3 regions of the Streptomyces sp. NPDC005931 genome follow, and region 1 is predicted to be linked to each of the others. Evidence: riboswitches for the same ligand, from Rfam matches in the RefSeq annotation. Region 1 holds a riboswitch; each other region holds the start of a gene.
What was found. Region 1 has a riboswitch for thiamine pyrophosphate ahead of thiO (glycine oxidase ThiO). Riboswitches for the same ligand answer to the same signal wherever they lie in the genome.

Region 1 (10,209 bases):
GCGCGGCGGGCGTCCCGAGGGGACACCGCACCGGACGGTCGTGCACACGCCGGACCGGGAGGCCGAGCTGGACGCGCTGTTCGGCTCCCCGGCGGGCCTGCCCGCGCGCCCCACGGTCACGGTCCTGCGCCCGGACGATCCCGCGCTGGTCCCCGACCGCGGTCATGAGGCGGTGACGGTCACCGCGGTGGTGCCCGCCCAGCCGGCGGGCGGGAAGCAGACCGGCCGGGATCTCCTCGACCGGCACGCGGAGAACCTGATCACCGCCGCCGGACGCGCGGTACCCGGGCTGCGCGACCGGCTGCTGTGGCACGAGGTGCGCACCCCGGCCGACATCGCGCGGGAGACGGGCGCGGAGGGGGGAGCGGTGCCGGCGCCTGCGCTGGCGGCGGCGGACGGACGGCTGCTGCACCCGCCGAACGCCACCCGTGTCCCGGGGCTGTTCACGGTCGGCGGCTGGTCCCACCCCGGCGGCGGCCTGCCGCACGCCGGGATGTCGGGAGCCCTGGTGACGGGCCTGATCGTGGAGGGACCGGACTTCCGCGGGTCGCAGTGACGCCGCGCCGGCCGCCTCAGAAGCGGTACTGCTCGTCGTAGCCGGTGCCGGGCTGCTGGGCGTTGCCCTGGTACGGGTAGGGCTGCTCCGGGGGCAGCGCGCCGCCGTAGGGGTCGTCGGTGCTGCGCTGCTGCGGGACCCACAGCCCGCCGGGCGGGATCTCGCCGCCGTAGGTGCCGCCGTACTGGCCCTGGCCGTAGCCCTGCTGGCCGTACTGCTGCGGGTCGGCGTAGCCGGTGTCGTAGGAGCCGCCGCCGTAGGACTGGGTGCCGATGTACGGGTCCGAGTAGGCGGCGTACTGCTGCTGGCCCGTGGTGTCGTAGCCCTGCTGCTGTCCGTACCCGGAGTAGTCGTAGGCGTAGCCCTGGTCGGCGCCCTGGGCGGCGGCCGCGTACTGGTCCTGGGCCGGGGCGGCGTATCCGTCGCCGTAGACGCCGTAGGTGCCGGTGTCGTCGGGCACGGGCTGCGGCTCGTAGACGGCGCTGGTCTCGGCGGCCGTCGGCTGGCCGGAGCGCGCGGGCGTGAACACGTCGTCACGGTCGTGGTCGTCGTCCGCCGCGTAGGCGGCGCGGTCACGGCCCCGGCCGGCTTCGTCGCCGTAGTCGCCGTAGTCGCCGTCGGACGCCTCGAGGCCGGAGACCTCCAGGGTCGGCTCCTGGCGTCCGCGGTCACCGCGGCGGCCCTTGGCGGCGGACAGCATCGGGGCGTTCACGGCCCAGCCGGCCGCGAAGCCGCGGCGGAACGACAGGGTGACGTAGGTCTGCCCGACGGCGAAGGCGGCGGCGCCCAGTCCGATCACCACGACGGACGGGATCAGCACACCGACCACGACGCCGAGGAAGCCGACGAACGCGAGCAGCCGCCAGCGCAGGCGCGCCTTGTACTGCAGCAGCACCTCACCCAGCAGCCACAGCGCGACGATGCCGAACGCGATGTAGAGGACCGTCCAGCCCATGTACGCCCCTCTCCCAGTGGCCGCTACGCAGTGTGTCGTACGTCGGTGCGACCGGTCTAGGCCCGCGGCGGGTGGTGCAGGCCCAGGTTCTCGTAGATTTCCAGCGTCGCCGTGGAGTTGTTGAGCGTGATGAAGTGCAGTCCGGGCACTCCCTCGGCCAGCAGCCGTGCGCAGAACTCCGTGGCGAAGTCGATGCCAATGGAGCGTACCGCCGCCGGATCGTCCTTCGCTGCGAGGATCCGCTCTTTCAGGGCGTCCGGGAACGTGGCGTTACTGAGCTTCGGCAATCTTTCCAGCATCTTCACGCTGGTCACGGGGATGACCTCGGGAATGACGGGGGTCGCGCAGCCGGCCGCGTCGACTCGGTCACGCAGGCGCAGATAGGACTCGGGCTGGAAGAACATCTGCGTGATCGCGTAGTCCGCGCCCGCCCGGCACTTGTCGACGAAGTGGGCGACGTCGGTGTCCCAGTGGTCCGACCGCGGGTGCATCTCCGGGAAGGCGGCGACGCCCACGCAGAAGTCACCCGCCTCCTTGATGAGCCGGACCAGTTCCGCGGCGTAGGTCAGGCCCTGGGGGTGCGGGACCCACTCGCCCATGGGGTCGCCGGGCGGGTCGCCGCGCACGGCGAGCATGTTGCGGATCCCGGCGTCGGCGTACTGGCCGATGATGTTGCGCAGTTCGGCGATCGAGTGGTTGACCGCGGTGAGGTGGGCGACCGGGGTGAGGGTGGTGTCGGCGACGATCTGCTGCGTCTCCTTGACCGTGCCCGCGCGGGTGGAACCACCGGCCCCGTACGTCACGGACACGAAGTCCGGGGCCACCGCCTCGACCCTGCGCAGGGCGCTCCACAGGTTCCGCTCGCCCTTGGGGGTCTTCGGCGCCGAGAACTCGAAGGAGTAGGTCGTCTTGCCGGCGGCGAGGATGTCACGCACGGTGCGGGCGCGATCAGTCCTGGTGGATGCGGTTCCGAGGGCCATACGGGCAGGTTAGTCAGGGGTCGGCGGTCCCCCAACCAATGGGGGGAGATTTGACCGAATTGCCGACTTGTTGTCCACCCCTTGGACAAACCCGAGACGGAAGGGGGCGCAGGGGCGTGCGCCGCTATGCCTGCCGGAGCCGCTTCGCGAACTCCGCCGCGGCGGCACCGGGGTCGTCCGCCTCGGTGATGGCCCGTACGACGACGATCCGGCGGGCTCCCGCCTCCAGCACCTCGTCGAGGTTGCCCAGGTCGATGCCGCCGATGGCGAACCAGGGCCGCTCGGTGCCGAGGGCGGCGGTGTGACGGACCAGGTCGAGGCCGGGGGCGTGGCGGCCGGGCTTGGTGGGGGTGGGCCAGCACGGGCCGGTGCAGAAGTAGTCGACACCTTCCTGGACCGCCGCAGCCTCGGCCTCCTGGACGGCGTGCGTGGACCGGCCGATCAGGACGTCGTCGCCGAGGACGGCGCGGGCGGCGGGGACCGGGAGGTCGCCCTGGCCGAGGTGGAGGACATCGGCGGCGGCGGCGTGGGCGACGTCCGCCCGGTCGTTGACCGCGAGCAGCTTGCCGTGCCGGGCGCACGCCTCGGCGAGGACCGCCAGGTGCTCCAGCTCCTCGGCGGCCTCCATGCCCTTGTCCCGCAACTGCACGATGTCGACCCCGCCGGCCAGGACCGCGTCCAGGAACTCCGCGAGGTCGCCCTGCCGCTTGCGGGCGTCGGTGCACAGGTAGACCCGGGCGTCGGCGAGCCGGGCCCGTGCGGTGACGGCTGCGGTGTCGGACATGCGAGTGGTCCCCCGGTGTCGATGTCGGTGTCGGTTCGGTGTCGTTCGAGCGCTGTGCGGGCCCCGTGGGCGCTTCGGACCCTATGCCGCCGCCGGACGGACCGCGACCCGCGCCCCCACGAACCGCGACCCACCCCCTCACGGCCCGGGACCCGCCCCGGCGGACCTGCCCCCGAGCACACGGGGGCCGGGCCGGCACGGACCGCACCGGGACCGCGGCCCGGGTGGTCGTGGCCCTGGGTGCTCGCGGCCCGGGTGCGAAGGGTATGGCGGGTCCGGCGCCGTGGAACGCGGCGCCGGTACCCCGTTGTCGTGCCCGTGGTCGATCCGCTGCCGGCTCAGACCGCGAGCGCCTGGGCGCGGCGTTTCACCTCCGTGCCGCGGTTCTCACTGAGCGCCTGCGCGGGCGTGCCCGGCAGGGTGGGGTCGGGGGTGAAGAGCCATTCCAGCATCTCCTCGACCGTGAAGCCGTCGTCCCGCAGCAGCGTCAGGGTGCCGGAGAGCCCCTTGACCACCTTGTCCCCGTCGATGAAGGCGGCGGGGACGTGCAGTGCGCGGTTCTCACCCCGGCGCACGGCGATGAGCTGGCCCTCCTTGACCAGCTGCCGCACACGCGTCACCTCGACGCCGAGCATCTCGGCGATGTCGGGGAGGGTGAGCCATTCGGGGACGAGAGCATCGATCCTTGCGTCAATCTCGGTCACGGGACAAGCCTGCCATCTGCCACCGACAGCCGGAAGCCGACCCCGCCCACCTGGGCGGACGGGTCACCCGGAACCACCCTTCACCGCGCCCCGCGGGCTCACGCCGTCGCCTTCTTCAATGGCCTCGCCGGGTCCGTGAGGAGGTCCGCGTCCATCGCCGTGCCCGCCTCGATCAGCCGCCTCCCCTGGGCCAGGTCCCGCGGCCGGCCCACCGCCAGCAGCGCAACCAGCCGGGCGTCCCTGAGCCAGCAGACCGTCCACGCCGGTCCCGAGGGGTCCCCGCGCCACAGGGTGCGGTCGGCGTGCGCGTGGTGCCCGGCGTACTGGACGAAGCGCCCGAACTGTTCGGACCAGAAGTAGGGCACCGGGTCGTAGACCGCCGGCGCCTCGCCGGTGGCCGCCGCCAAGATGTTCGCGGCGACCGTGCGAGGCCCCTGGAGGGCGTTGTCCCAGTGGTGGACCAGCAGGCGCTCGCCGTAGCGCCCGGACGGGAAGGAGGCGCAGTCGCCGACCGCGTACACGTCCGGTACCGAGGCCCTCAGATGGCGGTCGGCGACGACCTCGCCGTGCGCGCCGAGCTCGATCCCGGAGCCGGCCAGCCGGCCCGTGGCGGGCCGGGCGCCGATACCGACCACGACCGCGCCGGCCGGCAGCCGTGAACCGTCCTCCAGCAGCACCGCGCCGGGCTCGACGCGCTCCACGCGCGCGTGCGTGCGCAGGTCCACACCGGCGTCGGCGTACCAGGCGGCCATGGGCGCGGCCACCTCCGCGGGCAGCGCCTCGGGCAGCGGCCGGGCGGCGGCCTCCACGACGGTGACCGCGCAGCCCGCCTCACGCGCCGCGGTGGCGAACTCCGCGCCGATCCAGCCCGCGCCGACGACCACGACGTCGTGCCGTCGTGCCAGCACCGGCCGCAGCCGCTCCGCGTCGTCCAGGGTGCGCAGCAGGTGCACCCCGGGGACCCCCTCCGCGCCAGGCAGCCGTACCGGTTCGGCGCCCGTCGCGACGACCAGCACGTCGTAGGGCACGGGACCGTCGGCCGTGTCCAGCTCGTGGTCCGCGGGGCGCAGACCGAGCACCTCGCGGCCGAGCCGCAGGTCGATGCCGAGCGCCTCGAAGTCGACGTCGAAGGCCGAGTCCTCCGCCTTGCCGAGCAGCAGCGCCTTGGACAACGGGGGCCGGTCGTAGGGCTGGTGGGGTTCCGCGCCGATCAGGGTCACGCTGCCGGTGAAGCCCTGTTCGCGCAGGGCCACCGCGGTCTGGACGCCGGCCATGCCCGCGCCCGCGACGATCACCCGCCGCGGCTCGGGCGGTTCCCGGTCCTGCGTCTGCTCGCTCACCCGATCACCATAGACACCGGGGATTTCCCCGTCAGTCCCCCCGTGCGGTCCGTCGAGCGCTCGAGCCGCACGGGGCTCCCTTACCGGAGCGTCGGTCCGAGGGCTAGGGTGGCCACCGTAAAGCACTCGCGGGAGCCCGGACGCACCGGGCTGAGAGGGAGGCTGGCGGCCTCCGACCGTACGAACCTGATCCGGGTCATGCCGGCGAAGGGAGGGGCTGGACGCCCATGTCGCCCACGGGTACCTCAGACGTCCTCGTCGTCGGGGGCGGAATCATCGGTCTGGTCACGGCCTGGCGGGCCGCGCAGCGCGGTCTCGCCACGACGGTGGTGGACCCCGAGCCGGGCGGCGGCGCCGCCCAGGTGGCCGCCGGGATGCTGGCCGCCGTGACGGAACTGCACTACGGCGAGCAGACCCTGCTCGGCCTCAACCTGGCCTCGGCCGAGCGTTATCCGGAGTTCGCGGCCGAACTCGCCGAGGCCGCGGGCCAGGACCTCGGCTACCGCCGCTGCGGCACACTCGCCGTCGCTCTGGACGCCGACGACCGTGCCCACCTGCGTGAACTCCACGCGTTCCAGCAGCAGTCGGGGCTGGAAGCGCAATGGCTCTCGGGGCGCGAGTGCCGGCGTCTGGAGCCGATGCTCGCACCGGGCGTGCGCGGCGGGCTGCGGGTCGACGGCGACCACCAGATCGACCCGCGCCGGCTGGCGGCCGCGCTCGTGACCGCCTGCGAGCGCGCGGGCGTGGTCCTCGTGCGGGCGTGGGCCGAGCGGCTGACCGTCACGGGCGACCGGGCGACGGGCGTCGTCACCGCCGACGGGACCGCGCTGCACGCCGGGCAGGTGGTGCTCGCCGGGGGCAGCCTCAGCGGGCGGCTCGCCGGGGTTCCGGACGGCGTGCTGCCGCCCGTGCGGCCGGTGAAGGGACAGGTGGTGCGGCTGACGATGCCGGACCACCGGCCGCCGTTCCTCGGCCGCATCGTGCGCGCGATCGTGCGCGGCAGCCATGTCTACCTGGTGCCGCGCGAGAACGGCGAGCTGGTGATCGGGGCGACCAGCGAGGAACAGGGCTGGGACACCACGGTGACCGCGGGTGGCGTGTACGAACTGCTGCGCGACGCACACGAGTTGGTGCCCGGGATCACCGAACTTCCGCTGGTCGGGACGCAGGCCGGGCTGCGCCCCGGCTCCCCCGACAACGCGCCGCTGCTCGGCCGCAGCGCGCTGGACGGACTGCTGCTGGCCACCGGGCACTTCCGCAACGGCGTACTGCTCACACCGGTCACCGGGGACGCGTTGGCCGAGGTCCTCACGACAGGTGAACTACCGGAAGTGGCACGGCCGTTCACACCGGAGCGGCTGCCCGCTCCGGCCCTCACCGAGATGCCCGCATGAGCGGCACGGTCACCGTCTCGGTCAACGGGGAGCCGCGCCGGGTGGCCGCCGGCACGGCGCTCGACGCACTGGTCGGCACGCTCACCCGGGCGCCGTCGGGGGTCGCCGCCGCCCTCAACGAAACCGTCGTGCCGCGTGCGCAGTGGCCCACCACCCCCCTGTCGGACGGGGACCGGGTGGAAGTCCTGACCGCCGTCCAAGGAGGCTGACCATGGCCGACGATCCGTTCGTCCTCGGTGGTACGACGTACACGTCCCGCCTGATCATGGGCACCGGAGGGGCGCCCAGCCTCGACGTGCTGGAGCGGGCGCTGGTGGCGTCCGGTACGGAGCTGACGACCGTCGCGATGCGGCGGGTGGACCCGTCGGTGCACGGCTCGGTGCTGTCGGTGCTGGAGCGGCTGGGCATCCGGGTGCTGCCGAACACGGCGGGTTGTTACACCGCCGGCGAGGCGGTGCTGACCGCGCGGCTGGCGCGGGAGGCGCTGGGCACCGACGTGGTCAAGCTGGAGGTCATCGCCGACGAGCGCACGCTGCTGCCGGACCCGGTGGAACTGCTGGACGCTGCGGAGACGCTGGTCGACGACGGGTTCACGGTGCTGCCCTACACCAACGACGACCCGGTGCTGGCGCGGAAGCTGGAGGACGTCGGCTGCGCGGCGATCATGCCGCTGGGGTCGCCGATCGGGTCCGGGCTGGGGATCCGCAACCCGCACAACTTCCAGCTGATCGTGGAGCGCGCGTCCGTGCCGGTGATTCTGGACGCCGGGGCCGGGACGGCGTCGGACGCGGCGCTGGCGATGGAGCTGGGGTGCGCGGGGGTGATGCTGGCGTCGGCGGTGACGCGGGCTCAGGACCCGGTGCTGATGGCCCACGCGATGCGGCACGCGGTGGAAGCGGGGAGGTCGGCCCGGCTGGCGGGGAGGATTCCGCGGAGGTACTTCGCGCAGGCGTCGTCTCCCGCGGAGGGCATGGCCGTGCTGGATCCGGAGCGGCCCGCGTTCTGATCGGCGTCGCGGTGTCCGCGGTGGCCCCTCCACCGCGCGGCATCCGTTCCGGCCGGCCGAGCAGCGGACGTCTCTCCGCGGACGCCTTCCGCACGGGACTGCCGCGGACGTCTCCCGCGGGCGTCGTCCGCCGTCGGCGCCCGCGGATTCACCCACCCGGGCCGCCTGCGTGGGAAGCGTCACAGGTCGGCTGCAGTCGCGCTGCGATCGTGGGAGAACGGGGTGGGTGCCTGAGTGACGGCTCGTAGACTCACCTGCGTGGACACGACCCTTCAGGACCCTCTGGTCGGGCAGGTGCTCGACGGCCGGTACCGCGTCGACGCGCGGATCGCGGTCGGCGGGATGGCCACGGTCTACCGGGCCGTGGACACCCGCCTGGACCGCGTGCTCGCGCTCAAGGTGATGCACCCGACGCTCGCCGCCGACGCCTCGTTCGTCGAACGGTTCATCCGCGAGGCGAAGTCGGTGGCGCGGCTGGCGCACCCGAACGTCGTGCAGGTCTTCGACCAGGGCACCGACGGGCCGTACGTCTACCTGGCGATGGAGTACATAGCCGGCTGCACCCTGCGCGACGTGCTGCGCGAGCGCGGGGCGCTGCAGCCGCGGGCCGTCCTGGACATCGTGGAGCCGGTCCTGGCCGCGCTCGGCGCCGCGCACCGGGCCGGTTTCGTGCACCGGGACATGAAGCCCGAGAACGTGCTGATAGGGGACGACGGCCGGGTCAAGGTCGCCGACTTCGGCCTGGTGCGCGCCGTGGACACGGTGACGAACACCACCGGCACGGTGCTCGGCACGGTGTCGTACCTGGCGCCGGAGCAGATCGAGAGCGGCACCGCCGACCCCCGGGTGGACGTGTACGCGTGCGGCATCCTGCTGTACGAGATGCTGACCGGCGAGAAGCCGCACGAGGGGGACTCCCCCGCGACCGTGCTCTACAAGCATCTGCACGAGGACGTGCCGCCCCCGTCGGCCACCGTGCCGGGGATGGCCTACGAGCTGGACGAGCTGGTGGCCTCGGCGACCGCGCGCAACCCGGAGCTGCGTCCGCACGACGCGGTGGCGCTGCTCGGGCAGGTCCGCGCGGCGCGTGGCGGGCTCACCGGGGAGCAGCTGGACGCGGTGCCGCCGCAGGCGCTGTCCCGGCCCGACCACCACGACAACGGGGAGGACCGCACGAGCGTCATCCCGCGGGCGCTGACCACTCCCGCTCCCGGCCTCGCCCACGCGGGAGGATCCCCCTCCCGCCCGCTGCCCGGGAACGAGGACGGCGCGGCGGCCGACCCCTTGCACCGCACCAGCCGCCTCCAGGCCCCGCCCCCGCCGCCCCGGCGCCGCGCGGCGCTGCCGCGGGGCCCCATGGCGATCGTCGCGGCCGTGCTGCTGGTCCTCGGGGTCGGCACGGGCCTGTGGTACATCAACTCCGGCCAGTTCACCAAGGTCCCGCCGCTGCTGGCGAAGACCGAGCGGGAGGCCAGGGACCGGCTGGCGGACGCCGGGCTGGACGTCGGCGAGGTCGAGGAGGCGTACAGCGACACGGTCGAGCGGGGCACGGTGATCAGCACCGATCCCGCCGTGGGCGCCCGCATCCGCAGCAACGACGCGGTGTCGCTCACCGTCTCCAAGGGCCCGCAGACCGTGCGGGTGCCCGACCTCGACGGCTATCCGCTGGACAAGGCGCGGTCCGTGCTGAAGGACGAGGGCCTGGAGCCCGGCATGGTCACCCGCGAATTCAGTGAGGACGTGCCCCGGGGCTCCGTGGTCTCCACCGAGCCGGGCAAGGGCACCAAGGTCCGCGCGGACTCGGCGGTGGCACTCACCGTGAGCAAGGGCCGCCCGGTCGACGTGCCCGATGTGTCCGGCGACGACCCGGCGGACGCCCGCGCGGAGCTGGAGGAGGCCGGCCTGGAGGTGCGGATCGCCACCGAGCGGGTCCACTCCGAGCACGACGCGGGAAAGGTGGCCCGGCAGTCGCCGGAGGGCGGCCGGGGGGCCGCCGAGGGCGACACCGTGACGCTGACGCTCTCCAAGGGGCCGGAGATGGTCGAGGTCCCGGACGTGACCGGCGACAGCGTCGGCGAGGCCCGGGACAGGCTGGAGGGTGCCGGGTTCCGGGTCAAGGAGGACAGGGGTCTGTTCGGTCTGTTCGGCGACACCGTCGAGGGCCAGTCCGTCGACGGTGGCGACACCGCGCCCAAGGGTTCGACGATCACCATCGAGATCGGCTGACGGGCGGACCGTACCGGGCACTCCCGCGGGCATGACACCCTGAACGGGTGAAGAGTCCCCTGTCCGGCCCCTCCCGCAACCCCGTCGGCAGTCACGTCCCGGTGGCCGGCGGTCTGCACTCCGTCGGCCTGTCCTACGCCCGCGACCTGGGGGCGGAGACCCTCCAGGTCTTCGTCGCCAACCCGCGCGGCTGGGCCACACCGGTCGGCAGTCCCCGGCAGGACGAGGCGTTCCGCGCGGCCTGCGCGGCCGAGTCGCTCCCGG
Region 2 (10,209 bases), on a different contig from region 1:
ACCGTCCACGCGTGCAGGGCCAGGATGGTGCCCACGGCGACGAACTGGATCATCGTCAGGACGGCGGCGGTGGACAGGTCGAAGATCTCGGAGGTCTGCCGGTAGATCTCCACCTCGAGGGTGGAGAACGTGGGTCCGCCGAGGATCTGCACCACTCCGAAGGAGGTGAAGGTGAACAGGAAGACCATCAGCGCGGCGGCCGCCACCGCGGGCGCAAGGGCGGGCAGGGTGACGGTCCGCCAGGCCGCGAACCGGGAGGCACCGAGCATCCGCGCGGCCTCCTCCTGCCGGGGATCGAGCTGCGCCCAGAGCCCGCCGACGGTCCGGACGACGACGGCGTAGTTGAAGAAGACGTGCGCGAGCAGGATCGCCCACACGGTGGTGTCCAGCCGCAGGCCCCACAGCTCGTCGAGGAGCCCGCCGCGCCCCACCAGCGCCATGAACGCCGTCCCGACCACGACCGTGGGCAGCACGAACGGCACGGTGACCACGGCCCGCAGCAGTTGCTTGCCGGGGAAGGCGAAGCGTGCGAGGACATACGCGCCGGGCAGGGCGATCAGCAGGGTGAGGGCAGTGGAGACGAGGGCCTGCCAGGTGGTGAACCACAGGACCTGCCGGACGTCGGACTGCGCCAGGACGTCCCCGATCCGCCCGAGGTGCCAGGTCCCGTCGGACTTCAGCCCGCGGGCGACGATCGCGGCCACCGGGTAGGCGAAGAAGACCGCGAAGAACGCCACGGGCACGGCCATCAGCCCGAGCCGGGCCGCGCCCCCGCGCCACCTGGCCGCGGCGTGGCCCGAGGCGGCGGCACGGTCCTCCGCCGCCTCGGCCGCTGCCGCGGACTTGCTCACTTCAGGACGAGCGAGGTCCACGACTTGACCCACTGGTCACGGTGTTCGGCGATCTTCGCCGGGTCCATCGTCTCGGGGTCCTTCGCCGCCGGCCCGTACTGGGTGAACTCCTTGGGCACCTGGGCGGCCTCGCGCACCGGGTAGACGAACATGTTGAGCGGCATGTCGTCCTGGAACTCCTTGGTGAGCAGGAAGTCGAGCAGCGCCTTGCCGCCCTCGGGGTTCCTGGCGTTGCTCAGCAGGCCCGCGTACTCGACCTGGCGGAAGCAGGTGCCCTCGGCGACGCCCGTGGGCGCGGTGTCGGGCCTGGGGTCGGCGTAGATCACCTCGGCGGGCGGCGAGGAGGAGTAGGACACCACCAGCGGCCGGTCCGCCTTGGCCTTCTTGCCGCCGGCCGAGCCGGAGAACTCCTCGTTGTAGGCCTGCTCCCAGCCGTCGACCACCTTCACGCCGTTGGCCTTGAGCTTCTTCCAGTAGTCCTGCCAGCCGTCGTCGCCGTACGCGGCGGCGGTGCCGAGCAGGAAGCCGAGGCCGGGCGAGGACGTGGACGCGTTCTCGGTGACGAGCAGGTTCTTGTACTCGGGTTCGACCAGGTCGTCGAACGTGCGCGGCGGGTCGAGCTTGCGGTCGGCGAAGTACTTCTTGTCGTAGTTGACACAGATGTCACCGGTGTCGACGGGCGTCACCCGGTGCTTGTCCTCGTCGGCCCGGTACTGGGGAAGGACCAGATCGGATCCCTTCGCCTCGTACGGCTGGAACAGCCCGTTGTCGAGGGCTCGGGACAGCAGGGTGTTGTCGACGCCGAAGAAGACGTCGCCCTGGGGATTGTCCTTGGTCAGGATCGCCTTGTTCACGGCCTGCCCGGCGTCGCCGTCCTCGAGGACCTTGACCTGGTAGCCGGACTTCTTCTCGAAGGAGGCGATGACGTCCTTCGAGACGGCCCACGAGTTGTGGCTGACCAGGGTCACGGTCTTCGACCCACCGGACCCGGAGCCGGAGCCCTGGTCGCCGCCGTCCGACGAACCGCACGCGGACACGGAGACCATGCCCAGCCCGACGGCCAGGATCGTGACCTTCTTGGTGATGCTCACTGGATTCCTCCTGGAGTGACCAGGAAGAGACGCGGCCCTGCCCGGGACCCCTCGCAGGGTGCCCGGGCAGGGCGCAACAGCTCGAGTGATGACCGATCTCCCTACCCAGAATGACCTGGGCGAGGTTCGGAGGGTCTGCGGCCGGTGCCGCACTCTCAGCGCTGTGGCGCTCCCCTGTCGGAATATGAAGATGTGTGTGGCTGATTTCCTGCTGTACAGGTCGTACGCCGGTCAGGTTACCTCTCGCTCGCGGCGAGCTGACCACACGCCCCGTCGATCTCCTGCCCCCGGGTGTCCCGGATCGTCACCGGCACACCGTGCGCGGCGATCGCCTCGACGAACGCCTTCTCGTCCTCGGGCCGCGAGGCGGTCCACTTCGAGCCGGGCGTGGGGTTCAGCGGGATGAGGTTGACGTGCACCGGCCGACCCTTGAGCAGCCGCCCGAGCCGGTCACCGCGCCACGCCTGGTCGTTGATGTCCCGGATCAGCGCGTACTCGATGGACAGCCGTCGCCCGGACTTGGCCGCGTACTCGAACCCGGCGTCGAGCACCTCGCGCACCTTCCACCGCGTGTTCACGGGGACGAGGGTGTCGCGCAGCTCGTCGTCGGGCGCGTGCAGGGAGATGGCAAGGCGGCACTTGAAGCCCTCGTCGGAGAACCGGTGGATGGCCGGCACCAGGCCGACGGTCGACACGGTGATCCCGCGCTGCGACAGCCCGAGCCCGTCCGGCTCGGGGTCGGTGAGGCGGCGGATGGCGCCGACGACCCGGTTGTAGTTGGCGAGCGGCTCGCCCATGCCCATGAACACGATGTTGGACAGCCGCGCCGGCCCACCCGGCACCTCGCCGTCCCTGAGCGCCCGCATGCCGTCCACGATCTGGTGCACGATCTCCGCAGCGGACAGGTTGCGGTCGAGGCCCGCCTGCCCGGTGGCGCAGAACGGGCAGTTCATGCCGCAGCCGGCCTGGGAGCTGATGCACATGGTCACCCGGTCGGGGTAGCGCATGAGCACCGACTCCACGAGCGTCCCGTCGAAGAGCTTCCACAGCGTCTTGCGGGTGGTGCCCTGGTCGGTCGACAGGTGCCGCACGACGGTCATCAGCTCGGGGAGCAGCGCCTCCCCGAGCTTGGCGCGGGAGCCGGCGGGGATGTCGGTCCACTGCTCCGGATCGTGCGCGTACCGCGCGAAGTAGTGCTGCGAGAGCTGCTTGGCGCGAAACGGCTTCTCACCGACCGCGACGACCGCCTCCTTGCGCTCGGCGGGCGTGAGATCGGCAAGGTGCCGCGGCGGCTTCTTGGCTCCGCGCGGCGCGACGAAAGTGAGTTCTCCGGGCTTAGGCATGGCTCGTCCAGTGTCGCAGATCCAACCCGGGGACCGGGTTCGCGCCCGCCGGGACCGGGCGGCCCCGTGACCGCGGCGGTCCGGACGCCTGCGGCGGCGGCCGTCGTGCCTTCCCGGCTCCTGTCGGACGGCCCACGGCGGGCCCAGGTGGCGGGGCCGACAAGGGAGCCCGCGCGCACAAGGCGGGGACCACGGGGCCGGCGGGGCTCGCGGACGGTGGCACCGGGGGGCGGCCCTGCGGCGCCCTACGGCCCTAGGCGCCGGGAGCCCGGTACTGCACCTGCCCGGCCTTCCCCAGGGCCTCCAGCGTTTCGTCGATGGTCAGGAGAACGGTCGTCTCGAACGAACTCAGTGCACCGCCTCCGCTGATGGCCAGAGCGACTGCGGCCATGGAGACGTTGTCGGGGGCCTCCCACAGGTTGTAGCCGTCGCGGGTGCCGAACGCGTACCAGAAGCCGTGGAGCCTGCCTCCGACGGACTCGATGTACGACTGGGCGGCCTTGGCGCGGTCCTCGGGGTGCTTGATGAGTCTCGCCCAGGTCTCCGGCGTGTAGCTGAACCTCGACAGATAGAGCGGCATCGTCTCTCCCTTTCGTCCTTCAAGGGATCCCCCGCGAGGCGGGAAACTCGCGGGCTGCCGCCCGCCTGTCCCCCGAACGGCCGGGGAGGACGACCGGCACGGCCGCTGGCGCGGAGGACGAGGGAGCACGGCGCGGACTCGGTGCTGCCACCGCATGGTCGATGTCAGCGCGCGGATGCGGTCCGGTGACCGCGCCGGCGACGTCAGCGCAGGTCGAGGCGCATCAGGACGCGGGGGTGACCGGCCAGCACGGAGGCGGTGTCGGCCGCATGGACGAAGCCGGCGCGTTCGAAGTTCTTGCGGAGGCCGGGATAGGCCATCGTGAGGTCGACCTTCGCGTCGCCGTTGTCGAGGGGGTATGCCTCGATCGCCGGAGCGCCGTGGAAGCGGGCGAAGTCCACCGCGCCGGCGATCAGGGCGTGCGAGATGCCCTTCCTGCGGTGGCCGGGGCGTACGCGGACGCACCACAGGGACCAGACGGGCAGGTCGTCGACGTGCGGGATCCTGCGGCTACGGGCAAAGGAGGTGTCCGCGCGGGGCGCCACGGCGGCCCAGCCGACCGGCTCGTCGCCGTCGTAGGCGAGCACTCCCGGAGGCGGATCGCTGCGGCACAGTCCGGCCACGTACTCGCCGCGAGCCGATCCTCGCAGCTCATTGTTGAGCCCGGAGGGGATCCGGTAGCTCAGGCACCAGCAGACAGTGGACTCGGGCTTCCTCGGGCCGAGCAGGGTGCGGACGTCCTCGAAGACCGAAGCCGGGCGCACGTCGATGGTCATGGCACCACGATGCCACGGGCGTGCCCGGTTCTTCCGCCGGGCGGCCCGAGTCGTGGTCCGGGCACGTGCGAGCCCCCGTCCCTGCACGGAACGGGGGCTCGCACGCGCATGCGTGTGGTGTCCGTCAGCTCCCGACGAACAGCACCAGAAGCAGCCACACCACCGGCGCCGTCGGCAGCAGGGAGTCCAGTCGGTCCATGATGCCGCCGTGGCCCGGGAGCAGGGTGCCCATGTCCTTGATGCCCAGGTCCCGCTTGATCATGGACTCGCCCAGGTCGCCGAGCGTGGCGCTGGCCGCGACCGCGAGGCCGAGCAGCAGACCCTGCCACCAGCTGCCGCCGTCGATCAGGAACTGCATGCACAGCGCGCCCGCCACCATGGCGAACCCGATCGCGCCGAGCAGGCCCTCGCGGGTCTTGCCGGGGCTGATCCGCGGGGCGAGCTTGCGCTTGCCGAAGCGCCAGCCGACGGCGTACGCGCCGGTGTCGCTGACGACCGTCAGCAGAAGGAAGGTCAGCACGCGCCAGGCACCGTCGTCCGACGTCAGCATCATCGCGACGAAGGTCGCCAGGAACGGCACGTAGAAGGCGGCGAAGAGCCCCGCCGTGACGTCCTTGAGGTAGTTCTCGGGCGGTGCGGTCATCCGCCAGACCAGCACCGCCAGCGCGGTGAGCGCCATGGCGACCCACGCGCCCTCGGCGCCGCGCACGTAGCCGGAGACGACCATGGCCGCCCCGCCGAGCGCGAGCGGCACGAGGGGCGCCTTGATGCCCTTGCGCTCCTCCAGCCGCTTGGTCAGCTCCCACAGGCCGACCACGACGGCGACGGCGATGACGCCGACGAAGACGGCCTTGACGACGAACAGCGAGGCGACGATCACCGCACCGAGACCGACGCCGACGCCTATCGCGGCGCTCAGATCACGCCCGGCGCTCTTGCTCTGCGGCTGGCGCGCCGGCTGCGGGGCGTCGGGCATGGGCTCCGGATTCTGCGGCACCTCCCCCGGATGGGGACGTGCCCGCGTCGTCTCGTCTCGGAACAGGGGGCCGCTCAGCCGAGCGGCCCCCCGGTCACCATCCTGGTCTCCGCCGTGTTCGGGCACGTCGGGCACGATGGGCATGGGGCGAGTCTGCTGCGCGTCATGCGCATCGTACGCGGGACCCGCCGGGGCAGCCCCCTGGACGGGCCCCTGGTCGGACGGCCCCCAGTACCCGGCCTGCGGCGGCGCCCCCCAGGAAGAGTCGTTCATCAGACCTCGAGCAGCTCCGCTTCCTTGTGCTTCAGGAGCTCGTCCACCTGCGCGACGTACTTCGCGGTGGTGTCGTCGAGCTCCTTCTCGGCACGGCGGCCCTCGTCCTCGCCGACCTCGCCGTCCTTGATCAGCTTGTCGATCGCGTCCTTGGCCTTGCGGCGCACCGAGCGGATGGAGACCTTGGCGTCCTCACCCTTGCCCTTGGCGACCTTGATGTACTCGCGGCGGCGCTCCTCGGTCAGCTCGGGGAACACCACGCGGATGATGTTGCCGTCGTTGCTGGGGTTGACGCCCAGGTCGGAGTCGCGGATCGCCTGCTCGATGTTGCGCAGCGCGCTCTTGTCGAACGGCGTCACCACGGCCATGCGCGGCTCGGGCACGGAGAACGAGGCCAGCTGGTTGATCGGCGTCGGTGCGCCGTAGTAGTCGGCCACGATCTTGTTGAACATCGCCGGGTGCGCACGGCCGGTGCGGATCGCGGCGAAGTCCTCCTTGGCGACCACGACGGCCTTCTCCATCTTCTCCTCGGCCTCGAGGAGGGTCTCTTCGATCACCACTTGCTCCTGCGTGTCTTGAGTAGGCCCGGCTGCGGTTCCTTGTCGGGGCGGCGGCCGGCTGCGTCGCGTCTTCTTCCTGCACGGTTCCCGACCGGCAGGACATTGTCCATCCCCCGGCCCGGCTCCGTCCCGTCCGTCCCCCCTGGGGGTGTCGTCCTTCGGACGGGTGGTTCTCCGGTCAGTCCCGGCTGCCTTGGTCACCCACAAGCGTGCCGATCTTCTCACCCTTGACGGCGCGGGCGATATTTCCCGCCGCCAGAAGCTCGAAGACGACGATCGGGAGCTTGTTGTCGCGGCACAGCGTGACGGCCGTGGCGTCGGCGACCCTCAGGTCGCGGGTGATGACCTCGCCGTAGCCGAGGTGGTCGAACTTCACGGCGTCGGGGTTGGTCTTCGGGTCGGAGTCGTAGACCCCGTCCACGCCGTTCTTGCCCATGAGCAGCGCCTCGGCGTCGATCTCCAGGGCACGCTGGGCGGCGGTGGTGTCCGTGGAGAAGTACGGCATGCCCATACCGGCGCCGAAGATGACCACGCGGCCCTTCTCCAGGTGCCGTACGGCCCGCAGCGGGATGTACGGCTCGGCGACCTGCCCCATGGTGATGGCGGTCTGCACGCGGCAGTCGACGCCCTCCTTCTCCAGGAAGTCCTGGAGGGCGAGGCAGTTCATCACGGTGCCGAGCATGCCCATGTAGTCGGAGCGGGCCCGGTCCATGCCGCGCTGCTGGAGTTCCGCGCCGCGGAAGAAGTTGCCGCCGCCGATGACGACGGCGATCTGCGCGCCGTCGCGGACGACCGCCGCGATCTCGCGCGCGATGGCGTGCACCACGTCGGGGTCGACGCCCAGGCCCCCACCCCCGGAGAAGGCCTCTCCGGACAGCTTCAGCAGAAACCGGCCGCGCACTTTGCCGTCGTCGCTCTTCTCAGCCTTGGTCATCGGGGATCCCGCCTCTTTCACGTGTTGCACATACGAAGAAGGCCATTGCCGGTGGGGCGTGTTTCGCATCCCATACGGCAATGGCCTCCTCGTCAGATCTGCTGTCGTCCGGCACGCCCACCTGCGTGACGGCGTACCGGGACGACTGCTTGCGACCCTATCGGGGCCGCGCGCCCGTCGCGGTACGGACTCAGATGCCGACCTTGATGCGCGTGAAGCGCTTCAGGGTGACACCGGCCTCGTCCAGGACCTTCTGGACGGACTTCTTGTTGTCCAGCGCGTAGGGCTGGCCGAGCAGGGTGGCGTCCTTGAAGAAGCCGTTCAGACGACCCTCGACGATCTTGGCGATCGCGGCCTCGGGCTTGCCCTCGGCGCGGGTGGTCTCCTCGGCGATGCGGCGCTCGGACTCGACGACCTCGGCCGGCACCTCCTCCTTGGAGAGGTACTTCGGCGCGAAGGCGGCGATGTGCTGGGCGACGCCCTTGGCGACCTCGGCGTTCGGCTTGTCGAGCTCGACCAGGACACCGATCTGCGGGGGCAGGTCGGGCATCGTGCGGTGCATGTACGCCGCCACGTAGCCGCCGGTGAACTGCGCGAAGCGGTCCAGCACGATCTTCTCACCCAGGTTGGCGTTGGCCTCGTCCACGAACGCCTGGACGGTCTTGCCGGCCTCGATCTCGGAGGCGAGCAGGGCCTCGAGGTCGGCCGGGGAGGTCCCGGCGACGTGCTCGGCGATGGCGGTGGCCACGGCCTGGAACTTCTCACCCTTGGCGACGAAGTCCGTCTCGCACTTCAGCTCGACGAGGACACCGGAGGAGTTGTCGTCGGCGATGATCGAGACCACGGCGCCGTTCTCGGCGGAGCGGCCCTCGCGCTTGGCGACGCCCTTCTGGCCCTTGATGCGGAGCGCCTCGACGGCCTTCTCGACGTTGCCCTCGGCCTCGTCCAGCGCCTTCTTGCAGTCCATCATGCCGGCGCCGGTGAGCTCCCGGAGCTTCTTGACGTCGGCGGCGGTGTAGTTCGCCATGAGTCTGTGAATCTTTCTCGAAGTCTGGAGGATCCAAGATCCGCGGGTCGGGACCTACCTCACGACAGGTCCCCGACTCACCGCTGACCTACGGGTGAACGGCGGGAGCGGAGGTGATGTCACCGCTCCCGCCGTCATCAGCACGGACGGGTCGGTCAGGCCTGCTCGGCCTCGGCGGCCGGGGCGGCCTCGGCGGCCTCGGCGGCCTGCTCGGCCTCTGCAGCCGGAGCCTCGGCAGCCGGAGCCTCGGCCGGCTTCTCGCCCTCGACGGCGGCCGGAGCGGCCTCCTCGCCCTTCTTCTCGCCCTCGAGCAGGTCGCGCTCCCACTCGGCGAGCGGCTCGCCGGCGGCCTTCTCGCCCTTGCCCTCGGTGGCGACACCGGAGCGGGCGATGAGGCCCTCGGCCACGGCGTCGGCGATCACGCGGGTCAGCAGGGTGACCGAGCGGATGGCGTCGTCGTTGCCCGGGATCTTGTAGTCGACCTCGTCGGGGTCGCAGTTGGTGTCGAGGATGGCGACGACCGGGATGTTGAGCTTCCGGGCCTCGCCGACCGCGATGTGCTCCTTCTTGGTGTCCACGATCCAGACGGCGCTGGGCACCTTCTGCATCTCGCGGATACCGCCGAGGGTCTTCTCCAGCTTGGCCTTCTCGCGGGAGAGGACCAGCAGCTCCTTCTTGGTGAGGCCGGAGGAGGCCACGTCCTCGAAGTCGATCTGCTCGAGCTCCTTGAGGCGCTGCAGACGCTTGTAGACGGTCGAGAAGTTGGTGAGCATGCCGCCCAGCCAGCGCTGGTTCACGTAGGGCATGCCGACGCGGGTGGCCTGCTCGGCGATGGCCTCCTGCGCCTGCTTCTTCGTGCCGACGAACATGACCGTGCCGCCGTGGGCGACGGTCTCCTTGACGAACTCGTAGGCGCGGTCGATGTACGACAGCGACTGGAGCAGGTCGATGATGTAGATGCCGTTGCGCTCGGTGAAGATGAAGCGCTTCATCTTCGGGTTCCAACGGCGGGTCTGGTGACCGAAGTGGACGCCGCTCTCCAGCAGCTCCCGCATCGTGACGACGGCCATGGCCGTAACTCCTTGAATTGCTCGGTTGTGCCGCGGATGCCGGACGGCTCCCGCGCCTGACGCCCGCGACGCGCCGTGCCACGAAGGACCGAGGGGCGCTGACACCGAGGTTCCGGCCGTGACCGGTCCCGATGTCGGGGCGTGCGAAGTCGACCCGGTGGCCCGGGTCGCCACGAGAAGTGTACGGGACCCGCGGGGCCCCGGGTGACGCCACTGTCCACAATCGGGCGCTCGTCCACAGGTCCCGGCCATGATCACCATTTTCCGCGACGCTGTTGCGCATGCGAGCGAGACGAATTCCGAGGACGTGCGCGCGACTGGCCCTGCTGCTGCTCCTGACCGCGGCGGCCCTGCTGCTGCCCCCACCGGGACAACTCCTGGCGTCGGCCCCACGGGGCGCGGACCCACCGGCCCACGGTACGGGGGTGCCGGCCGTCGGGCGCACGTGGCCCGTCGGAGTGCGTCCGCGGGTCCTGCGCGGCTGGGAGCCCCCGGCGACGGTGTACGGGCGCGGCCACCGGGGCGTGGACCTGGCGGCGGCACCAGGCACACCGGTACGGGCCGTGGCGGCAGGCCGCGTCTCGTTCGCGGGCCGGGTGGCCGGCCGGGGCGTCGTCTCGGTGGAGCTGACCGGCACGGGGAATCCCCCGCTGCGGACCACCTACGAACCGGTCACGCCGACCATGCGCAAGGGCGACGAGGTGACGGCGGGCGAGGTGATCGGCACG
Region 3 (10,209 bases), on a different contig from region 1:
ACCGGCCCCCGGAGGGGTGAACGGGGCCCGCCGCACCGCCACGCCTGCGGGGGAAACGGGCCGGTCTCCCGACAAACCGGGGCGCTCCCGTCCGGGGCGGACGCGGGAGCAGGCGGGCGAAGACGGTCACAGAACGGCCGAAGCCCGGTCCAAACGGGATGAAAGCCTCGGTGAACTGGAGTATTGCTCCGATTCACCACCCCTGGGTCATCACATGGCGCGATCCGCATTCCTATGATGGGCCCACGACACCGCGGGCCGCTGCGACCAGGCAGTCCGATGCGGTGCAGATGCGGCGCGATGGTGGAGGGGTCGATGACTCAGGGGGCCGGTCAGGGACCCGAGGTGGAGCGGACGGCGACGTTGCGCGACTTCCGGGTACCCGCGTACGTCCACGAGACCGGTCCGTACGCCCACAGCACCCACCCCGGCAACGTGGCCCCGCCGGACCAGGAGACGTATCCGGAGGGCTACACGCCCACCGAGCGCGACCTCCCCGTCATCAATCGGGGGGACACTGTTCAGGTGACCGTCGACCCCGCGTCCGTCGCCACCCCGCAGCCGGCCACCGGCCCCGGCCCGCTGTACGTGGTCGGTGACGTCCACGGCTACCTCGACCAGCTGGTGGCCGCGCTCCAGGAGAAGGGCCTCGTCGACTCCGCGGGCCAGTGGTGCGCCGGCACCGCGCGCCTGTGGTTCCTCGGCGACTTCACCGACCGCGGCCCGGACGGCATCGGCGTCATCGACCTCGTGATGCGGCTGTCCGCCGAGGCCGCCGCGGCCGGCGGCTACTGCAAGGCGCTCATGGGCAATCACGAGCTGCTGCTGCTCGGCGCCAAGCGGTTCGGCGACACCCCCGTCAACTCGGGCGCGGGCACAGCCACCTTCCAGGCCGCCTGGCTGCTCAACGGCGGGCAGAAGACCGACATGGACCGCCTCCAGGACCACCACCTCCAGTGGATGGCCCGCCTGGACGCCGTCGAGGAGGTGGACGGCCACCTGCTGTTGCACTCCGACACCACCGCCTACCTCGACTACGGCCGCTCCATCGAGGAGGTCAACGACACCGTCCGCGAAACGCTCACCCGTAACGACGCGGACGAGGTCTGGGACCTGTTCCGCAAGTTCACCAAGCGGTTCTCCTTCCGCGACGAGGGCGGCGCCGACGCGGTGCGCTCCCTGCTCGACACCTACGGCGGCACCCGAGTGGTTCACGGCCACAGCCCCATCCCGTACCTGCTGGGCGAGGTCGGTTCCGAGGACGGCGAGGACGACACCGGGCCCGTGGTCGAAGGACCGCACGTCTACGCCGACGGTCTGGCCATCGCGATGGACGGCGGCGTGACGATGGCCGGAAAGCTGCTGGTCCAGCAACTGCCGCTGGACAACTGAGCGTTCACCGCCCGGTGATCCCCCGGCCCGGGACCGTACCGGGCCGGTGCCAATTTCGGTAAATCCTCTGTCACCACGCGCCGTCACCGCTCTACCATCGGCTTATCCGTAGCAGGCTCCCCTCCGTTTCTGCCCGACGGCTCGTCAGCATGCCGAGCCCCAAGCCCTACGGAGCATCGGGGGATGCACATGAACAGCGTTCCGCAGCACCTGTTGAGCGAGGACCGCCAGGAATACGAGCGGATTCTCGATGAGGCGCTGCGCTCCGCACCACACCGCCCGGAACTGACCGCTGTCGGACAGCGGCTCAACCCCGAACAACTGCGCACCATGGCGCTCAACGCCACCGCGATCATCACCGCGGCCGCGGCGGCCGAGTACCAGCACTACGTGAAGGTGCGCGAGGCACTGCGCCGCCCACCGGCGCCGTCCACCCCGTCCCCGCGCGAGTCCGCCTCCACCGAGACGGACACCGGCGCGGCGGGAATCACCGCCGCCATGGGCGAGGCCGCCGAGACCGCCGGCGCGGGCGCCGTCGCCGTCGTCGCCGTGCTGGCGCCCGTCCTGGCCGGCACGGCGGCCGCGATCTTCCTGCTCGTCGGCTACCTCCTGCGGATGCTCGACCCGGAGGCCGCGTTCGCCCGGACCATGCTCACCACCGGCTGGGTGTTCGGCGCGGTCACCGCGGTCGCGATCCTCGTCGCCGCGGCGGGCCTGCTGCTCACGGCCCTGCGCAATGCGCCCGCGGTCCAGAGCGGCGCGTACGACGAAGCCGACGGGGAAGTCACCCGGGCCAGGGACGCCTGGCGTGAGGCACTCGTGGAGCGCGGCATCGTGCCGTTCCTGCGGGACGCACTCGCCGACCCGGGCACGGCCGCCGCGCTGCACCCCGCGGCACCGTCCGCACCGACCAGCCGTATCCCGCACCTGGGCTACGACCGGCCGGGTTTCACCAGCCCCGACGGGGGGCCGGCCCGCGGCCCGCGGCCGAGCTTCTCCAGCCCGGACTACACCAGCCCGGACTTCGGCGGGCCGGAACACCAGCCCGAGTAGCGCCCCGCGTTTCGTCCCTCCCCGGCGGAGCCCCTCTCGTCAGGCTCCGCGTCGGGGGCGGGATGAGGGGCGCCGGGGGCCGTCGCAGCGAGCGGACCTCGGGGTGTCAAGTGTCGCGGGCGTCAGGGCGTCGGCGGTGTGACGGCATCGGGGCGTCGCGGCGGTACCCTCCGGGTCGCCGGGCCGGTCAGATGATGCCCGCGCGCCCCGCCGCCGTGATCCACTGGGGGAACTCGGACAGTATCCGGTCGTAGAGTTCCTGGTCGGGCACGGTGCTGATGTCGTCGACGGCGAAGAAGCCGACGTTGTCGACACGGCGGCCCGGGAGCGTGTCGAAGCGCTCCAGCACCCCGTAATTGGCCCGGCCCAGCCCCACGAACTGCCAGAAGACGGGTTCCTCCACCGCCTCGCGCAGTTCCCGTTCGATCTCGGCGTTGCGGTAGACACCGCCGTCGGAGAAGAACAGCACCAGCGTGGGAGCCGCCGCCGGGTTCTCCCGGACGAACCCGCGGACCTCGGCGATGACCTTCTGCTCCTCGTTCTGGATGCCGACGTCCCGCATGTCGACCTGATCGGCCGCCAGCCCCTTCTTCCGTCCGCGCCGCCGGAACAGACCCATCTCGCCGACGCGCACGTGCAGCCGCAGCCACTCGGGTAGCTCGCCCAGCCGTAGGTCCGGCAGCCGGGCCGGGTTCGAGGCGAACGTCCAAGCCTGCATCTCGCCGTCGTCATCGAGCTGCGCGGCCACGGCGGCCATGCGCTCGACGACATCGCTCACGACGCCCTTGGAGTAGAGCATCGCCATCGACCCGGAGGCGTCGAGGACGAGCACGACGCGCGCGGTCACCCCGGCCGCCCCGTGCTTGCGCAGGCTGACGGCGACCTGCTCCTTGCGCAGGGACAGCCGCTTGCGCATGTCGACGGGCAGCCGCTCCTCCCCCTTGGTGAGCCGGGGGGCGCCGGGCGGGGGAGCGGCGGGTGGGACGGAGGCGGGTCGCCTGGAGGGGGCGGCGGTGGCTGCGGGCTCCGTCACCGCCGGAGATGCCGGAGATGCCGGGGGTCCGGGAGGAGCGGCAGGGGGAGTGGGCGCGGAAGACGCGGGGGCCGCGGAGGGAGCGTCGTCCACCGTGATGCCGAAGTCGGTGGCCAGTCCGGCGAGTCCGGAGGCGTACCCCTGGCCCACCGCGCGGAACTTCCACCTGCCCTGTCTCCGGTACAACTCCCCGCCGACGAGCGCCGTCTCCGTCCCGGCCTCGATGTCGAACCTCGCGACCTCGCCGCCCGTGCCGGCGTCGAGCAGCCTCAACGACAGCCCCGGCACCTGGCCGAACGTCCCGCCGTCGGCCGAGGCACACAGCACGATGCGCTCGACGACCGGCTCCAGCGAGCGCAGGTCCACCTCCACGGTGTCGGTCGCGGCGGCGCCGGTACTCCGCTTGCCCAGGTGCGTCACGGCCCGGGACGCGTGACGCGGCTGGTTGTAGAAGACGAAGTCCCCGTCGTCCCGCACCCTCCCCGCCGCCGTGAGCAGCAGTGCCGAGGCATCGACGTCGGGCACCCCGGGCCCGCCGGTCCAGGCGATCTCGACGCGCACCACAGGGGCGTCGACGGGAAGGTTGGAGCCCTTGCTCATGGATGTCACGGTCATGCACCCAGTCTGCCGAGTGGACGCCCACGGTGCGGAGAGGTGGGCGGAGCAGCGCATCCGGCGTTGGCATCGGTTCCGGCGTACTCCGAGGAGAACGCCCGCGATGCGGATCACGAAGCGATACGAGAGGTACCCGATCGGTTCAGCGTCGGCGCGTGCGGAGTTGCCCATCGATACACGTCCGGAATCGGGAACCCGAAATCGGGACACCGGAATCTGGCACCCGGACGGCAATACGGTGCGACTCCGCCCGCACACACGGGCGCCATGGATGACGAGGCCGAGGATTCCGGTCCGGCCCGCGCTACAGCGCACCGGACCGGATTCCCCGTGGAGGGACTCAGTCGGCCAGCGGGAGGTACACCCGGTTGCCCGCCGCCGCGAACTCCTTCGACTTCTGGGCCATGCCCTCCTCGATCTCGGTCCGCGTACCGCCGTGTTCGCGGCGGATGTCCTGCGAGATCTTCATCGAGCAGAACTTCGGCCCGCACATCGAGCAGAAGTGGGCCGTCTTGGCGGGCTCCGCCGGCAGCGTCTCGTCGTGGAACTCCCGTGCCGTGTCCGGGTCGAGGGCCAGGTTGAACTGGTCCTCCCACCGGAACTCGAAGCGCGCGTCGGACAGCGCGTCGTCCCACTCCTGCGCGCCCGGGTGCCCCTTGGCCAGGTCCGCCGCGTGGGCGGCGATCTTGTAGGTGATGACGCCGGTCTTGACGTCGTCCCGGTTGGGCAGACCCAGGTGCTCCTTGGGCGTGACGTAGCAGAGCATCGCCGTGCCCCACCAGGCGATCATCGCGGCACCGATGCCCGAGGTGATGTGGTCGTAGGCAGGCGCGACGTCGGTCGTCAGCGGGCCGAGCGTATAGAACGGAGCCTCGTCACAGATCTCCTGCTGAAGGTCGATGTTCTCCTTGATCTTGTGCATCGGGACATGTCCCGGGCCCTCGATCATGGTCTGCACGTTGAAACGCTTCGCGATCCGGTTGAGTTCCCCGAGCGTCCTCAACTCCGCGAACTGAGCCTCGTCGTTGGCATCCGCGATGGACCCCGGCCGCAGGCCGTCGCCGAGGGAGTACGTCACGTCGTACGCGGCGAGGATCTCGCAGAGCTCCTCGAAGTTCTCGTACAGGAAGGACTCCTTGTGGTGTGCCAGACACCACGCGGCCATGATCGAGCCACCGCGCGAGACGATGCCGGTCTTGCGGTTGGCGGTGAGCGGCACGTACGCCAGGCGCACGCCCGCGTGGACCGTCATGTAGTCCACGCCCTGCTCTGCCTGCTCGATGACCGTGTCCTTGTAGATGTCCCAGGTCAGTTCCTCGGCCCTGCCGTCGACCTTCTCCAGCGCCTGGTAGAGCGGCACGGTACCGATGGGCACGGGCGAGTTGCGCAGCACCCACTCGCGGGTGGTGTGGATGTTGCGGCCGGTGGAGAGGTCCATGACGGTGTCGGCGCCCCAGCGGGTCGCCCAGGTCATCTTCTCGACCTCCTCCTCGATGGAGGACGTCACCGCCGAGTTGCCGATGTTGGCGTTGACCTTCACCAGGAACCGCTTGCCGATGATCATCGGCTCGATCTCCGGGTGGTTGACGTTCGCCGGCAGAACCGCCCGGCCCGCCGCGATCTCCTCCCGAACCACCTCGGGAGACACGTTCTCGCGGATCGCCACGTACTCCATCTCCGGCGTGATCTCGCCCCGCCGTGCGTACGCGAGTTGAGTGACGGCCGCACCGTCACGCCCCCGGCGCGGCAGGCGCGGCCGTCCCGGGAAGACCGCATCGAGGTTGCGCAGACCACCGCGCGGTGAGGTGTGCTTGATACCGTCGTCCTCGGGACGGACGGGACGGCCCGCGTACTCCTCGGTGTCGCCGCGGGCGATGATCCAGTTCTCCCGCAGCGGCTGCAGACCCCTGCGGACGTCGGTGTCGACGAGTGGATCGGTGTACGGGCCCGATGTGTCGTACAACGTCATCGACTGCCCGTTCGTGAGATGCACCTGACGGACCGGCACGCGCAGATCGGGGCGGGTGCCCTCGATGTACGCCTTGTGCCAGCCGATGGACTTCCCGGCCTCCCCGCTCACCGACGTCTCCGTCGAGTTCTGCGTGGAGGCAGGCGTGCGCGCGTCCTTGCTGGTCATGAGACCTACTCCCTACGCCGGCATTACCCGGTAACAGGTTCGGCGGTCGACGCAGCGGTATCCGTCTGCCGACGTTCCGTGTGAAACATCACTCTGCTTCGGTGATGTTTCATGTGAAACATCGCAGGGACGGAGGTCAGCGCCCTCTCAGCCCGGTGCTCCGAGCTCCCGCGTGTACAAAAGGTGCCTCCACGCTAGCGTCAGTTCTGGCGCGGTGACCAGAGGGTCCCCTTCGTTCTTGCGATGATCGGTCGGTGACCTCGACGCAACCTCCCCCGTACCCACCGCCCGAACCACCCCGCGGATCCGGCGCCGGAAACGGCGTGGGCCGTGGCGGAGGCGATGCCGGATTCGGCTACGGTCGGGCGCCCGGAACCGGAGCGCCCGACGGGCACGGCACCGGCCGGAACCCGGGTGGTGACGTCTACGGCAGCGGCCCGAACCTGGGCGCCGGCCACGGCGACCAGCCCCAGCGGGGAGGACGAGGCGGCTACGGCGACGGCCCCGGCCATGGTCGTGGCGAACACGGCCACGGCGGAGGTCGGGGTTCCGGTGACCGTGGCAGTGATGGCACGGGCGACGGTTGGGGTGCCGGTGACCCTGGCGGTGCCGGTGGCGACGGCGGGGGCGACGGCGGGCGTGGACGCGGCGGGGATGCCGGGGGCGGTGGCGGGCACGGCCATCCACATGGTCACAGTCACAGCCACGGTCCGGCCGCTCCCGTGTCGCAGCACCTGCGCAAGGTCATCGCGGCGATCCTGATCCCGTTCGCGGCCGCGGTCCTGATCGGCCTCGCCGTGCTGTGGCCGGGCGGTGCTCCGGGGCACGAACGCACCGGTGTCGGTTTCGACCGGCAGACGCAGCAGGCCACCGTGACCGAGGTGGTCGAGGTGAGCTGCGCGTCCGTCAACGCCTCCGGAGGCGTCCCGACCGGCGACACCTCCACCGCCGAGGGCTCCTCCGCCCAGCAGCAGGCGGACGGCACCTGCAAGAAGGCGACCGTCCGCGTCGACACCGGCAAGGACAAGGGCCGTACGTTCACCGAGATCGTGCAGCCGGACCAGTCCCGTCAGCTGAGCGAGGGTCAGGAAGTTGTCGTGGCCTACGAGCCCTCGGCCCCCCAGGACCTCCAGTACTCGGTGACGGACGTGAACCGGCGCCTCCCCCTGGCGCTGCTCGCCGGCATCTTCGCGCTCGCCGTCGTGGCCGTCGGCCGGTTGCGCGGTGTGATGGCGCTCGTTTCGCTGGCGATCAGCTTCCTGGTGCTGAACTTCTTCATCCTGCCCGCCATCCTCCAGGGCTCGAACCCGCTGGTCGTGGCGGTGGTGGGGGCGAGCGCGATCATGCTGATCGCCCTGTACCTCTGTCACGGGCCATCGGCGCGCACATCCGTGGCGGTGCTCGGCACCCTCGTCTCACTGCTGCTGATCGGTGTCCTCGGCTCGGTCTTCATCGGGTGGGCGGCGCTCACCGGCAACACCGACGACAACACCGGCCTGATCCACGGGCTGTATCCCGAGATCGACATGAGCGGTCTGCTGCTGGCCGGCGTCATCATCGGTTCCCTCGGTGTCCTCGACGATGTGACGGTCACGCAGACGTCCGCGGTCTGGGAGCTTCATGAGGCCAACCCGTCGGTGGGCCGGCGCGGGCTGTACCGCGCGGGCATCCGGATCGGCCGCGACCACATCGCCTCCGTGGTCAACACGCTCGTCCTCGCCTACGCGGGCGCCGCACTGCCCCTGTTGCTGCTGTTCTCCATCGCCCAGAGCAGCGTGGGGACGGTCGCCAACAGCGAGCTGGTGGCGGAGGAGATCGTGCGCACACTGATCGGATCTATCGGTCTGGTCGCCTCGGTGCCGGTCACCACGGCCCTGGCCGCCCTGGTGGTCTCGGCCGACCGTCCTCCGGCCAAGGGACAGACGGAGGCTGCCCAGTCGGCTCCGGCGCGCGGCGGCCGGGGCAGGCGGCGCAAGCGCTGACGTCGTCCGCTCCGGGCGGCGGTTCACGCCCCCACCGCCTCGTCAGCTGCCGGTATGGCCTGTTCCGAGCCTGCTCCCGGCCGTCCCCGGCCGCTGGACCGTCCGTCCCGGCCGACGGCTCACCCCCCTCCGTCCGCCGGGCCACGCCGCGTCCGGTGTCAAGGCCGCCGCCCCCTCCGCAGAACCGTTCCTGCCTAGAGGGGCGGCGACCAGGGCAAGCCGACCGACGCCGCCCCGGGTGAAGCATTGCATCACCCTCCCGGGCGAGCGCTTCACCCGGCCCCCTGCTCCGCCAGGATGCGGTCCAGCGCGTCGTCGAGGTGGGCGTCGAAGTCGGCCAGCGCCCCCTCCTGCCCCAGTGGCACCAGCTTGTCCGTGCGGTCGAGGAAGGCGACGAGGGGCGCCGTGGACGACCGGAACAACGCGTGGTCGGTGCCGACCTGAAGCCGGATCAGCACCTCGCCCAATGTGTCGGGTTCCACCGGCCCGACCCGCACATCGCCCTCACCGCAGGGCCGCCCGACGCCGTCGATCAGCAGTTCCCGGCCGAACGCCCACGTCACGGGGGCGTCGCCCGGCAGATGGAAGGTCAGCCGTACGGCGTAGGGATCACAGGTGTCGTAGCGCAGCTCCACCGGGATGCGGAAGGACAGCTCCTCCGACACGAGAAAGCTCATCATGACCTCTGCCTGCACGGACTCGCGCATCGCCTACCCCGTCATTCGCCGTCGACTGGCCGGGAATGGACCCCTGACACTTGGTGAATCTTGCTGAACGTACACACCAGATCACAAGGAGTGATTTTTCAGATACTGATAGAGAGCGCGAACGAACCGATCAGCCGGCCCACCTCCGCCTGGAGCCGCTGTGCCGCGGGCACCAGCCGGTCGGACTGGTGGACGGGCAGGGAGATGGCGATCGTGGCGGCCATGGTGCCGACGGTGATGGGAAGGGCGGCGCAGACCGTACCCAGGGCGTACTCCTGCCGCTCGGTCACCAGATCCATGCGACGGGTGCGCTCCAGCCGCCGCAGCAGACTGTGGTCGTCGCGCACGGTGTACGGGGTCACGGGCTGGGCCGGGTAGCGGTCGAGGTGGTCACGACGGGCGTCCTCGTCGAGCTGGGACAGCAGACACTGACCCACCGCGTGGGCGTGGGCGGTCTCCCGGAAGCCGGCCCACTCCTCGACCGCCGGGTAGGCGGCGCTCTCCGAGACGCACAGGACGTCGACCTCCCCCTCCCGGTACGCCGCGTAGTAGACGGGAGCTCCGACGAGGTCACGCCAGCGGGCGAGCGCGTCGACAACCGTGCTGCGACGTTTCTGCTGTGCTGCGCTGCTGCTCAGCAGCTCGGCCGCCTCACCCAGGAAGAACAGTCCCCGGTCCCGGCGCAGATAGCCCTCGTGGACGAGGGTGCGCAGCAGGTGGTACGTCGTGGGGAGCGCCAGCCCCGTCTCGCGGGCCAGTTGCTTGGCGGGCGCGCCGTACTCGTGTCCCGCGACGGTCTCCAGCAACCGCATGGCGCGCTGCACGGAGCCGATGAGGGTCGCGGTGGGGGCCGCCGCGGGGGGATCCGGTGAGCGGGGCTGCGCGGGGACCGCGGTGAGGTGTGCAGGGGCGGTGTCAGCCGTGGCCAAGGGTCACTCCCGAAGCGCGAGGGGGCAGCCCGTGCGGGTGCACGGGTGGGGGTCTACGCCGCTCGCGGGGATCGTCCCCGCGTCGAGTTCCCGGACTCTAACCGCCTGTCACCGCACGCAGACGGGCCCTTCGGGAAACTTCCCCCGCCCGAGGGAACCGGCGGATTCCGTTACCGCTCCACCGGTCCCCGTGGCACTCACCAGTCGCCGCGCGACGAGGAACTCGTTGTGAACTTCCGTACGACATAGATCAGTCCGCCGACCAGGGCGACGAAGACCAGCAGTTTGAACAGCAGTCCGACGACGAACCCGACCACGCTGGCGATCAGTCCGCCGAACACGACCAGGGCGATGACCGGCA

Region 2: it holds a riboswitch for thiamine pyrophosphate, as region 1 does, so the genes downstream of both, ACFYOV_RS29400 (thiamine ABC transporter substrate binding subunit) here and thiO (glycine oxidase ThiO) in region 1, are expected to answer to the same signal.
Region 3: it holds a riboswitch for thiamine pyrophosphate, as region 1 does, so the genes downstream of both, thiC (phosphomethylpyrimidine synthase ThiC) here and thiO (glycine oxidase ThiO) in region 1, are expected to answer to the same signal.

What each region holds. Positions count from the first base shown of each region.
Region 1 covers NZ_JBIAIG010000001.1:195,712-205,920, forward strand. Annotated here, with positions in the region: gene ACFYOV_RS00860 (phytoene desaturase family protein) at 1-556, shown strand, start outside; gene ACFYOV_RS00865 (hypothetical protein) at 573-1,511, opposite strand; gene metF (methylenetetrahydrofolate reductase [NAD(P)H]) at 1,568-2,491, opposite strand; gene thiE (thiamine phosphate synthase) at 2,616-3,275, opposite strand; gene ACFYOV_RS00880 (Rv2175c family DNA-binding protein) at 3,614-3,979, opposite strand; gene ACFYOV_RS00885 (NAD(P)/FAD-dependent oxidoreductase) at 4,078-5,319, opposite strand; TPP riboswitch at 5,438-5,549, shown strand; gene thiO (glycine oxidase ThiO) at 5,547-6,713, shown strand; gene thiS (sulfur carrier protein ThiS) at 6,710-6,922, shown strand; gene ACFYOV_RS00900 (thiazole synthase) at 6,925-7,719, shown strand; gene pknB (Stk1 family PASTA domain-containing Ser/Thr kinase) at 7,978-9,945, shown strand; gene ACFYOV_RS00910 (deoxyribonuclease IV) at 9,993-10,209, shown strand, end outside.
Region 2 covers NZ_JBIAIG010000017.1:76,670-86,878, reverse strand. Annotated here, with positions in the region: gene ACFYOV_RS29405 (ABC transporter permease) at 1-749, opposite strand, end outside; gene ACFYOV_RS29400 (thiamine ABC transporter substrate binding subunit) at 848-1,942, opposite strand; TPP riboswitch at 2,023-2,128, opposite strand; gene rlmN (23S rRNA (adenine(2503)-C(2))-methyltransferase RlmN) at 2,179-3,285, opposite strand; gene ACFYOV_RS29390 (GYD domain-containing protein) at 3,539-3,865, opposite strand; gene ACFYOV_RS29385 (GNAT family N-acetyltransferase) at 4,069-4,641, opposite strand; gene ACFYOV_RS29380 (phosphatidate cytidylyltransferase) at 4,766-5,890, opposite strand; gene frr (ribosome recycling factor) at 5,890-6,447, opposite strand; gene pyrH (UMP kinase) at 6,629-7,384, opposite strand; gene tsf (translation elongation factor Ts) at 7,575-8,411, opposite strand; gene rpsB (30S ribosomal protein S2) at 8,567-9,481, opposite strand; gene ACFYOV_RS29355 (murein hydrolase activator EnvC family protein) at 9,763-10,209, shown strand, end outside.
Region 3 covers NZ_JBIAIG010000002.1:342,383-352,591, forward strand. Annotated here, with positions in the region: gene ACFYOV_RS05515 (metallophosphoesterase) at 301-1,392, shown strand; gene ACFYOV_RS05520 (hypothetical protein) at 1,576-2,445, shown strand; gene ACFYOV_RS05525 (VWA domain-containing protein) at 2,633-4,093, opposite strand; gene thiC (phosphomethylpyrimidine synthase ThiC) at 4,434-6,230, opposite strand; TPP riboswitch at 6,223-6,412, opposite strand; gene ACFYOV_RS05535 (YibE/F family protein) at 6,485-8,212, shown strand; gene ACFYOV_RS05540 (SsgA family sporulation/cell division regulator) at 8,485-8,919, opposite strand; gene ACFYOV_RS05545 (IclR family transcriptional regulator) at 9,018-9,848, opposite strand; gene ACFYOV_RS05550 (DUF5326 family protein) at 10,046-10,209, opposite strand, start outside.